Regions from separate parts of the Mesorhizobium sp. B2-3-5 genome, predicted to be linked through region 1. Evidence: riboswitches for the same ligand, from Rfam matches in the RefSeq annotation. Region 1 holds a riboswitch; the other holds the start of a gene.

Region 1 (5,621 bases):
GGTGCGCAGAAGCGCCTCCGCGATATCAGTGCGGTCGGCCTCGGTCAGGCGCAGCGACGGCGAGCGGCCGAGCCCGACATTCTGCTCGACCGGGAGATGAGCAAAGAGATTGTTCTCCTGGAACACCATCGACACCGGCCGGGCCGAAGGCGGCTGGACGCTGACATCCGCCCCGCCGATCAGCACCCGGCCGGACCGCGGTGTCTCGAACCCGGCGATCAGGTTGAGCAGCGTCGACTTTCCCGAGCCGCTCGGTCCCATGATGGCGGTGATCTTTGTCGCGGCGAAATCAACATCGAAGACGAGCGGCGCTTCGCCATAGCTGAACGATACGTTGTCCAGCCGCACCGAAGCGCCTCGTTCAAGCCTGCTGGCCGCTCCGTCAGGCATCCCGGTTCTTCTCCCTGCCCATCCAGTGGGCCGCCATGACCAGAGTCAGGCAGACGAGGCCGAGCAGCAGCGCCAAGCCTGCGGCATCCTCGGTACGATAGCTGCCCATGCGCGCCAGGAGAAGGTAGGGCAAGGTCTGCACGGAATCACTGCCGAACAGCGCGATGACCCCGAGATCGCCGAGCGACAGCGCCATGGCGAAGGCAAAGGCGGTGGCGAGCGGACGCCGCAGCGATGGCCAGTCGATCAGCCTTAGCCTGGTCCAGCCGGAAATCCCGAGTTGCGCGCAGAGCCGTTCGTGACGTTCGCTCCCCGCATCATAGGCAGGGCGGACGGCGCGCAGCGCGAAAGGCATCGCCATCACCGCATTGACGGTGACCACCATGACCGGGGCGATGGCAAAGACATCGCCGGCATGGCGCAGCAGCAGGAACCAGCCAGCGCCGATGACGATCGGCGGCACGACGAGGACAAACCCGGCGCCGGTATCGGTGGCATGCTCGAGCACTGTTCTTGGACCGGCGCGGCGGTTCAGCGCCAGCGCCCGGCGCGCCATGGTCAGGGCCAGCGACAGCACCACCGAAAGCAACGCCGACAGGCAGGCCAGCACGGCGCTGGTCAGCGTCGCCTGCCGGACAGTGGCCTCGCCGGCCAGCCGGCCGAGATCGGCACCCAGCCCGGCTGCGACGGTCGCGGCCATCGGTCCGACGACGAACACCAGCGCCAGCACGATGAGCGCCGCATTAAGCCAGGCCTCGGTGGCCTTGACGGAGAAATAGCGGCGCGGCGCGACCGGCAGGTTGGTGTCGCCGACGACATTGGCACCAAGGCGCGTGAGTGCCAGCACGACGATGAAAGTCAAGGCAATCTGCAGCAATGTCAGCGCGACGGCTCGCGCGGGATCGAAGTCGAAGCGCAGCGCCTGATAGATGCCGACCTCCAGCGTCGTCGCGGCCGGTCCGCCGCCGAGCGTCAGCACGATGGTGAAGGATGTGATGCAGAGCATGAAGACCAGCCCGGCGACGCCGGGCAAGGCGGCGCGCAGCGCCGGCCATTCGATCAGCCGGAACGCTGGCCGCGCACCCATGCCGAGCTGGCTCGCCAGCCGCCACTGGTCGGCCTGTATGGTCTGCAGCGCCTCGAGGAACAGCCGCACGCCGAGCGGCAGATTGAAGAAGACATGGGCGACCAGAATGCCTGATAGCCCGTAGATGCCCGGCCAGCCCTGGCCGCCGATCGCGCTGAACAGACCGGCGAAATAGCCGGCGCGGCCGTAGAGCGCCAGGATGCCGAGTGCCGCGACAATCGCCGGCAGCGCCAACGGCACGGCGAAGAGCTGCAGGATGAAGGCGCGGCCGAAAAAGCGTGGATGCCGCGACAGGGCACGCGCCACGAACAGTGCCGGGACAACAGAAAGCAGCGTCGACAGGGCCGCCTGCCACAGGGTGAAGCGCACGACGCGCAGCAGATAGGGATCGAAGGCTGCCCAGGCGCCTGAAAGGTCGCCGGCGCCTTCGACGAGCAGCCCGGCAAACGCGCCCCCGATCAAAAGGGCGATTGCCGTAAGCGCGATGACGCCGGCGGTGACGCGGGGATCAGTGGGATGACGCGCATGCATGTCGCGCTACCCGAAACTGAGACGGACATTGAGCGAAGCAAATGCCTGGCTAAGGCGGAGTTCCCGCCCACCCCCCTCAGGCGGGGGAGATGGCCGGCAGGCCAGAGGGGGGCGGCTTGGCACAGACATCCACGAAGCTTGAGTCTTACTTGCTCATCACCGCCAGCCATTCATCCACCCAGGCCTTGCGGTTGGCCGCAACCTCTTCGGGGCTGAACAGCAAGGTCTTGGTCGGCTTGACCAGCTTGTCGAAAGCCGGGTTGAGCGGCTTGTCGGTCTTGCCGGCCGGGAACATCCAGTTGGTCTCCGGGATGGCGTCCTGGAATTTGGGGCCGGTCATGAAGGCCATGAACTTTTGCGCCAGCGGGTTCTTGGCTCCCGTCGTGGTGATGCCGGCGACCTCGATCTGCAGATATTCACCCTCCTCGAAGGAGGCCGCCTGGTAGCGCTCGGTATTCTCGGCGACCATGTGGTAGGCCGGCGAGGTGGTGTAGGACAGCACCATCGGCGCCTCGCCCTTGGTGAACAGGCCATAGGCCTCGCTCCAGCCCGGCGTCACGGTCAGCACCTTCGCCTTGAGCTTGGCCCAGGCTTCCGGCGCCTTGTCGCCATAGACCGACTTCACCCACAACAGCAGGCCGAGACCGGGCGTCGAGGTGCGCGGATCCTGGATGACGATCTTGTCGTCGGCACTGCCTTCGACCAATTCCTTCAGGCTCTTGGGCGGCGTCTTGAGCTTCTGCGTGTCGTAGACGACGGCGAAATAGCCGTAGTCGAACGGGACAAAAGTATCGTCGCTCCAGCCGCCAGGCACATTGATACCGGTCACCGCGCCATGCGGCGCGAACAGACCCGAAGCCTTGGCATCGGCGGTGAGATTGGTGTCGAGGCCGAGCACGATATCGGCCTTGGTCGATGCTCCTTCGAGCTTGACGCGGTTGAGCAGGGCGACGCCGTCGGCGACCGAGACGAATTCGACATCGCAGCCGCATTCGGCCTCGAATTCCTTCTTCACCACCGGGCCAGGGCCCCAGTCGGCGGTGAAACTTTCATAGGTGTAGACGGTGAGCTTGTCCTTGGCCAAGGCCGGGCCGGACAGCACCACGACCATTGCTGAGACAAGAGCATATAAAAGCGTGCGCATCGGCGCCTCCTTCGTTTGAATTGAAAGGAATTGAGGCGTCGGACTGTCCGAAACGTCTAATCCCTCCGCCGGTACAAACCGGATCAGGTTCAGCGGGTTGGCGAGACTGCCTCTCAGCCGGTCCGCGAACATCGCAGCCGGCACCCCGTTAGAGCGTTTCGACACATAGGCCCGGCCGGCGAACCGCGCAAGTGGGAGTTTGCCGCCTTCCGTTTCCCGTGCCGGGCTGGTAAGGGCGACAGGATATGAGCACATTCACCATCCTGCTTGGCGGCGATCTCATCCGCACGCCCCGGCTCGACCGCCAGGTCGAAGGTTCGCGCGTCATCGCCGCCGACGCCGGCATCGGCCATGCACGGATGCTGGGCCTTGTGCCGGAACTGTGGGTGGGTGATTTCGATTCGGTTCCGGCCGACCTGCCCGCCGACCTCGCCGCGGTCCGCCGCCAGACCTTCCCGGCGGAAAAGGACAAGACCGACGGCGAACTGGCGATCGCGGCGGCACTGGAGCGCGGGGCAACCCGGCTTGTGCTGGCCGGCGCCTTCGGCGGCAAACGCGCCGATCACGCCTTCCTGCATCTGGCGCTGGGCCTGCGCCTGGCCGAGACGGGAACGGATGTGCTTTTGACCAGCGGCGCCCAGGAAGGCATTCCCTTGCTGAACGCAACGGCTGGTTTCGACTATGCCGACGGCACGCTGTTTTCGATCCTTGGCTTTTCCGAACTGGCCGGCCTGACCGTGACCGGCGCCAAATGGCCGCTCGACGAGGTCGAAGTGGCCTTCGGTTCGTCACTGACCATCTCCAACGAGGTCAAGCTCAACAAGACCGGGGGCCACCTCGAAATCGCGCTCGGCCATGGCCGAGCGCTGCTGCTCGCCCATCCCTATCCCTTGCCCGAAAGCTGACATGGCCCCGCCTCTTCTCAATCTCGACGGGATAAAACTGACCTTCGGCGGCACGCCGCTGCTCGACGGCGCCGCCTTGACCGCTTCGGCCGGCGACAAGATCGCGCTGGTCGGCCGCAACGGGTCCGGCAAGTCGACGCTGCTCAAGATCGCCGCCGGCCTCATCGAGCCGCAGGACGGCGAGGTGTTCCGCCAGCCTTCGGCGACCATCCGCTATCTGCCGCAGATGCCCGACATGGAGGGTTTTGCCACCGTGCGGGCCTATGTCGAGGCCGGGCTCGGGCCCGCCGACGATCCCTACCGCGCCAGCTATCTGATGGAACATCTCGGCCTGTCGGGCGAGGAGCGGCCGGGCGACCTGTCCGGCGGCGAGGCCAGACGCGCCGCCCTTGCCCGCGTCATGGCGCCAGAACCCGACATTCTGCTGCTTGATGAGCCGACCAACCATCTCGATTTGTCTGTCATCGAATGGCTGGAAGAGGAACTCGTCCGCACCTCTTCGGCGCTCATCGTCATTTCGCACGACCGCCGCTTTCTCGAACGCGTGTCGCGCGCCACCGTCTGGCTCGACCGTGGCCAGACCCGCCGGCTGGACAAGGGCTTTGGCCATTTCGAGGAATGGCGCGACCTGGTGCTGGAAGAGGAAGAGCGCGAGCAGCACAAGCTCGGCCGCCAGATCGTGCGCGAGGAACACTGGCTGCGCTATGGCGTGACGGCGCGGCGCAAGCGCAACATGCGCCGGCTGGGCGAGTTGCAGACCATGCGCCAGCGTTTTCGCGGCCATCGCGGCGCCGAAGGCACCGCGACCATGGTGGCGAGCGACGCCGCCGAATCCGGCAAGCTGGTGATCGAGGCTAAGAACATCGAGAAGAGTTTCGGCGATCTCACCGTGGTCAAGGGGTTCTCCACCCGCATCCAGCGCGGCGACCGCGTCGGTCTTGTCGGACCGAATGGCGCCGGCAAGACGACGCTTCTGAAGATGCTGACCGGCGAATTGGCGCCGGATGCGGGCTCGGTACGGCTCGGCACCAATCTGGAAATCGCCACGCTCGACCAGAAGCGCGAGGCGGTCGACCCGCAGGAGACGCTGGCGCAATATCTCACCGACGGACGCGGCGAAAACCTGGTCATCAACGGCGAACAGCGCCATGTCGTCTCCTACATGAAGGATTTCCTGTTCAAGCCGGAGCAGGCGCGCACCCCGGTGCGCGAGCTTTCCGGCGGCGAACGCGCGCGGCTGATCCTGGCGCGTGTGCTGGCCCGGCCGGCGAACCTGCTGGTGCTCGATGAGCCGACCAACGATCTCGACATGGAAACGCTGGAACTGCTGCAGGAACTGGTCGCCGGTTTTGCCGGCACCGTCATCCTCGTCAGCCACGACCGCGATTTCCTCGACCGCACCGTCACCAGCATCATCGCGCCGGATAGCGGCGGCCGCTGGGTCGAATATGCCGGCGGTTATTCCGACATGCTGGCGCAGCGCGGCGGCACCAGGCTCGACGACCGCAAGGCGAGGGCTAAGGCCGAGCCCGGCGATGCGCCGGCACCGGGCAAGAGCGAGCCG
Region 2 (5,621 bases), on a different contig from region 1:
GACAAGCCCTCGATCTTCACTGACCTGAATATGAAGTTCGCGCCCTGGATCACAAGCCAGCGGCTGCATGACCACGGCATGCTGATGGTCTGGTCGGGTCGCGGCGTACCGTTGCCGCTGCGGGCATGGCTGGACAACATCCCGGTCAAGACCGTTCTTTTCAACTGGTCGCGCGGGGCGCCGCCAATAGCCATCAACTTTGCTGTCATTCCGCCCGGCACGCGGTATCCGCGCGGCTGAAGCCTGTCGTCCGGTTCCCACTGGCCGAGGCCGCCGCCCATTCCCAGGCGACTGGACGAAACGGGCGGCAATGCCCATTTATGGGGCAACTCAATTTTCTTTGCGCAATTCCTGACGGGAAACCGTCAAACAGCTGGAATTGCTTTTTGGGAGACGAAACATGGCGACTTCGAGCGAACGAGCGGTACTTGCCGGCGGCTGCTTCTGGGGCATGCAGGATCTGATCCGGCGCTTTCCGGGTGTCCTTTCCACCCGGGTTGGCTACAGCGGCGGCGATGTGCCGAACGCCACCTATCGCAATCATGGTACCCACGCCGAGGCGATCGAGATCAATTTCGATCCGGCCAGGATCAGCTACCGCACGCTGCTGGAATTCTTCTTCCAGATCCACGATCCGACGACGCGCAACCGGCAGGGCAACGATGTCGGGATGAGCTACCGTTCGGCGATCTACTATACCAGCGACGAGCAGAAGCGCGTCGCTGAAGACACCATCGCCGACGTCAATGCTTCTGGTCTGTGGCCCGGCAAGGTCGTCACCGAAGTCGCGCCGGCCGGTGCCTTCTGGGAGGCCGAACCCGAGCATCAGGACTATCTGGAGAAGTATCCCAACGGCTATACCTGCCATTTCGTCAGGCCCGGCTGGAGGCTGCCGGTTCGCGAAAAGGCAGCGTCCTAACGTTTCGGCACAAAGCATCGAACCTTGTTGCGTCCAGAAGGACGCTTCGGCCGATACCTGGCGAAATCCCTGATGCGGTGCGAATCCCTTTCGGGAGCGTTGGGAGCGATATCGAACGGAGAAAGCCGCCAGGCGTCCGCCCGGCGGCTTTCTCCGTTTTTGGCAATGATTTACTTGCCGCAGTTCTTGTCGTTCAAGGTCGGCGCCGTGGCGTTGCCATTGGCATCGGACTGCGCACCTTGCGGGTTGGTCGGGCAATTCTGGTCCGCATTGGAGTCGAATCCGCCCGGCGCGATGGTCGTGCTGTTGGTCATTGCCGGATCGAGCGCATCAGGCGAAGCTGGCGTACTCGGTTCTACAGTGACCGACTTGCCGCTGCCGCCAGAGCCATCGTTGCCGCTCGCGCTATTGCTTTGCGCCATCGCGGAACTGGCAAGAGCGACAGTGAGCGCCGAAGCTGCGAGGATTTTCATGAACATGGCTGGTCTCCATTGAACTCGTCGCGTAGCGACTGGCGGGACAATCTCTCGACCAGGTGAAGGTTCCCGGAAAATTTCTCGCCGGCGCAGCCAGCTGCCACTGCTCCGGCGCAACGCTTTTGGCGTAGCGCGCTGAAAAAAACCGCTTCCCCAATCGATCGAATGGTGCTTTAACGCGCTCATCCACAGGGGTGCTCCGTACGGTCGGGGCTGAGACGGGGGCGGCAAGCCCACAGACCCTAGAAGCTGATCTGGGTAATACCAGCGGAGCGAGGCGGGCAATGTTTTCAGGCGCACAGATTTCCCTATATCCCATGGCCGACGATTTCGTCGGCGTCATCCTGGGCGCGCTCGGCGCGCTCGATCCCTACCGGGACAGGCTGCGGATCGAGACCGACGACATCGCGACGCTGCTGGTCGGGCCGCCCGAAGTGCTGTTCCCGGCCATGCGCGACCTGTTCGTGGCGGCCGCGAGGAGCGGCAAGCATTGCGTGCTGTCGGCCGCCGTCTCGCGCGGCTGCCCCGGCGAGCCGGACGACCCGATCTGCCGCTCCGACGAGGTCGGCGGCCCGACAATCCCGCTCGACGAGCGCAAGCTGGCCGCGATCCGCGCCGTGCAGTCGACACTTTCGACCGACCAGCCGGCGGCCGCCCAATTCTCGCTCTATGTGATGGGCGCCGGCGACCACATGGACGAGATCCATGGCTGCATCGACTTCCTGAAGCAGTCGGGCGTCTTCGAACGCTCAAAGCATTTCTGCACCAAACTGCGCGGCGATGCCGGCGCGATCTTCGCCACGCTCAACGAAGCCTTCTGCCGCTTCGGTCCGGGCGCCGGCCACGTGACCCTCGACATCACCATTTCGGCCAACAGCCCGACCGCGGGTTGAGCGGCGGCTGGCGCCGTCGAGGATATTGTCGTGGTTGGTTCGTTTGATCCGCCTGGGGAAAGCGTCCCTACCCCCATCCGCCTCCCACAGGGGGCAGCGAAGCCCTTGGTGATTGGCGAAGGCGGCGGTGACGGCCTATCTCCCCCCTTGTGGGGGAGATGCCTGGCAAGGCAGAGGGGGGCGCTGTCCCGCCGACCCATCAGGTGGTTACGCTCAGCACCTTCAGCACAAGTTTCGAAGGTTGGCGATCCTTCGCGCCCCCCTCTGGCCTGCCGGCCATCTCCCCCACAAGGGGGGAGATCAGCCTTCACGCGAGCTCTCGCCAAGGCCGCCCCCGCGGCCCTCGCTTTCGCCCTGCTGCTTGCCGCCTGGGAACTCTGCGCCCGCTTCGGCGGCGTCGCGCCCGTGCTGCCGGCGCCGTCGCGCGTGCTGGCGCAGGCCTGGGAAAATCGCGCAGCGCTGGCCGACAACACGCTGCCCACCATCCGCGCCACGCTGGCCGGCTTTGCCTGCTCGGTCGTCGCCGCCTTCGTGCTTTCGGCGCTGGTCGATTTCCTGCCGAGGCTGCGCCGCGCGCTGTTCCCGATCCTGATCGCCAGCCAGACCTTGCCGCTGGTGGCGATCGCGCCGCTGGTGGTGCTGTGGTTCGGCTTCGGGCTGCTGCCAAAGATTCTGCTCGTCGCGCTGGTCACCTTCTTCCCGATGATGGTGGCGCTGGTCGAAGGTTATGTGTCGACCAGCAAAGAGATTGCCCAGATGCTCGCCGCCATGGGGGCGGGGCGATGGCGCATTTTCTGGCTGGCTCGCCTGCCTTCGGCGCTGCCCTATTTCTTTGCCGGCCTGCGCATTTCCATCACCTATGCCGTGGTCGGCGCGATCTTCGCCGAATATGCCGGCGCGGCGAAGGGGCTGGGCATCTACATGCTGAGCGCCAAGAACAATTTCCGGCCCGACCTGGTGCTCGCCGCGGTCGCCGTCAGTTCGGCGCTGACGCTTGCCTTGTTCGGTCTGGCGGTGCTCGTTCAGCGCCTTGCCATGCCGTGGGAAAGGGCTGGGCGCGATGCAAAGCCGGAGCCGACAGAGGAGGAACGGCCATGACCCGGCTGGAACTCCGCGACGTGCGCAAGAACTTCGGCACGCTCGAGGTGCTCTCCGGCATCTCGATGACCGTGGACGATGGCGAGTTCGTCTCTATCCTCGGGCCATCCGGCGCCGGCAAGTCGACGCTCCTCCAGTTGCTGACCGGTGCGATTGCGGGCGAGGGCGAGATGCGTTTCGACGGCGCGCCGCTCGACGATCACGGCCGACATTTCGCTTTCATGCCGCAGCGCGACGCGCTGATGCCGTGGCGGCGCGTCATCGACAACGCCGCGCTTGGACTGGAAGTGCAGGGCGTGAGGCGCCGGGCAGCGCGCGAGCGGGTCGCGCCCCTGTTCGCCGAGTTCGGCCTTGCCGGCTTCGAGCGCGCCTGGCCGGCCGAACTGTCCGGCGGCATGCGCCAGCGCGCCGCCTTGCTGCGCACCGTGGTGCAGCGGCGCGACATGCTTCTGCTCGACGAGCCTTTCGGCGCGCTCGACGCGCTCACCCGCACGGCCATGCAGCGCTGGCTGGAGAAGATGTGGGCGAGCCACCGCTGGACGGCGCTGCTCATCACCCATGACGTGCGCGAGGCGGTGCTTCTGTCCGACCGCATCTATGTGCTGTCGGCGCGGCCCGCGCGTGTCGTTGCCGAAGTGGCCGTGCCGCTACCGCGCCCGCGCACCGAAAGTGCAGCGCTCGCCCGCGAGGCGGCGGCAATCGAGGCCAGCATCCTCGACACGCTGCTTGGGGCAGGCCGAACCGAATTCCCGATCGTTTGATGGCCCGATTGTTTGATGGAGAGAAAAATGACTGAACTCAACCGCCGCCAGGCGCTGCTCCTGGCTTTGGCCGCCGGCCTGCCGCTGGCTCCGCTCGCCGGGGCCGCACGCGCCAGGGCGGAAGCGCAAAAAATCACCGTCGCGCTCGACTGGACTGTCAACACCAACCACATCGGCCTGTTCGTCGCTCGCGACAAGGGTTTCTACCGCGATGCCGGGCTCGATGTCGAAATCCTGCCCTATGGCGATACCGGCTCGGGCACGCTGGTCGCCAACCGCGTCGCCGATTTCGGAATTTCCGGCGCGCTCGGCCTGTTCACGCAGAAGAGCGCGGGCGCGGATCTCAAGGCGGTCTATGCCGTCGTCCAGTCGGAGACCGGCCGCGTCGTCTTCAACGCCGACCGCGCCGCGATCAAAAGCCCGAAGGATCTCGACGGCCTGACCTATGGCGGTTTCGGCAGCGCCTGGGAGAACGCGCTGATCTCGACCATCATCCGCCATGACGGCGGCAAGGGCGATTTCAAGACGGTGACGCTCGGCACCTCGGCTTATGACGCGCTGGCGAGCAGCGCCGTGGATTTCACGCTGGAAGTCTCGACCTGGGAAGGCGTGGAGGCTGGGCTCAAGGGCCTGAAGCAGCGCAGCTTCCGCTACGCTGACCACGGCGTGCCGGACGAGCACACCACCTTCATCGCTTCCAGCAATGCGTTCCTGTCGGCTAATCCAAAGCCGGCCGCCGCCTTCGTCCAGGCGACACGGCTCGGCTACGAGTTCGCCGTCGACCAGCCGCAGGAGGCCGGCGACCTCTTGATTGCCGCGAACAAGGATACGCTCACCAATCCGGCTTTGATTCACGCCTCGCTGAAGGCGCTGAACGACGGTCATTTCCTGAAGAGTGCCGCCGGCGCTATCGGCACCATCGACAAGGCCAAGGTCGAGGCGATGGGCGGATATTTGTTCTCGTCGGGAATACTGCTCGATGGCAATGGCAAGGCGTTGAAGAAAAAGCCGGATTTCGAGGGGTATTTCACCAACGAGTTTGTGGGCGCCTGAGCGAAGGAACGCGGCGTCCGGTCAAGGCACGTCAGCCGCCGCGCCTAGTTCTTCACGATGGCGTAGAGCAGGGCGGTTTGATGTGCCACCCAGGCTCGCCTTGCAGCGACAGGGCGGCGGCGTAAAATTTCGCGACGGCGGGGCAGAGACCCTCAAAGTCCTGGTCTACGTTCGCGATGGCGTCCATCTCGACCGGCGCACCGCCGCTTCTGATGAAGGCGTCGGCGACCAGCGACCAGTCCTGATCGCTGGGCACGGCCGCGGGCAAACCGCTTCTTTTGGCTGCGCCGAAGGCGTTGAACAGCGTGGCACCGATCTTGTCCAGGTGAGCCAGGAAATCGTGGCCGGGCGCGCTGATCGCGTCCGGCCCATTGCGCAGGTAATTGTTGCACGTGGCAGGCGTTTCTCGTGCCATGACATG

Evidence for each region. Region 1 has a riboswitch for thiamine pyrophosphate ahead of thiB (thiamine ABC transporter substrate binding subunit). Riboswitches for the same ligand answer to the same signal wherever they lie in the genome.
Region 2: it holds a riboswitch for thiamine pyrophosphate, as region 1 does, so the genes downstream of both, FJ958_RS09150 (YkoF family thiamine/hydroxymethylpyrimidine-binding protein) here and thiB (thiamine ABC transporter substrate binding subunit) in region 1, are expected to answer to the same signal.

Annotation. Positions count from the first base shown of each region.
Region 1 covers NZ_VFVX01000025.1:1,028-6,648, forward strand. The annotation lists gene thiQ (thiamine ABC transporter ATP-binding protein) at 1-390, opposite strand, end outside; gene thiP (thiamine/thiamine pyrophosphate ABC transporter permease) at 383-2,008, opposite strand; gene thiB (thiamine ABC transporter substrate binding subunit) at 2,154-3,152, opposite strand; TPP riboswitch at 3,196-3,310, opposite strand; gene FJ958_RS23200 (thiamine diphosphokinase) at 3,398-4,057, shown strand; gene FJ958_RS23205 (ABC-F family ATP-binding cassette domain-containing protein) at 4,059-5,621, shown strand, end outside.
Region 2 covers NZ_VFVX01000005.1:251,355-256,975, forward strand. The annotation lists gene FJ958_RS09135 (glycosyltransferase family 39 protein) at 1-240, shown strand, start outside; gene msrA (peptide-methionine (S)-S-oxide reductase MsrA) at 401-919, shown strand; gene FJ958_RS09145 (hypothetical protein) at 1,090-1,398, opposite strand; TPP riboswitch at 1,576-1,689, shown strand; gene FJ958_RS09150 (YkoF family thiamine/hydroxymethylpyrimidine-binding protein) at 1,680-2,288, shown strand; gene FJ958_RS09155 (ABC transporter permease) at 2,643-3,386, shown strand; gene FJ958_RS09160 (ABC transporter ATP-binding protein) at 3,383-4,147, shown strand; gene FJ958_RS09165 (ABC transporter substrate-binding protein) at 4,175-5,200, shown strand; gene FJ958_RS09170 (hypothetical protein) at 5,253-5,621, opposite strand, start outside.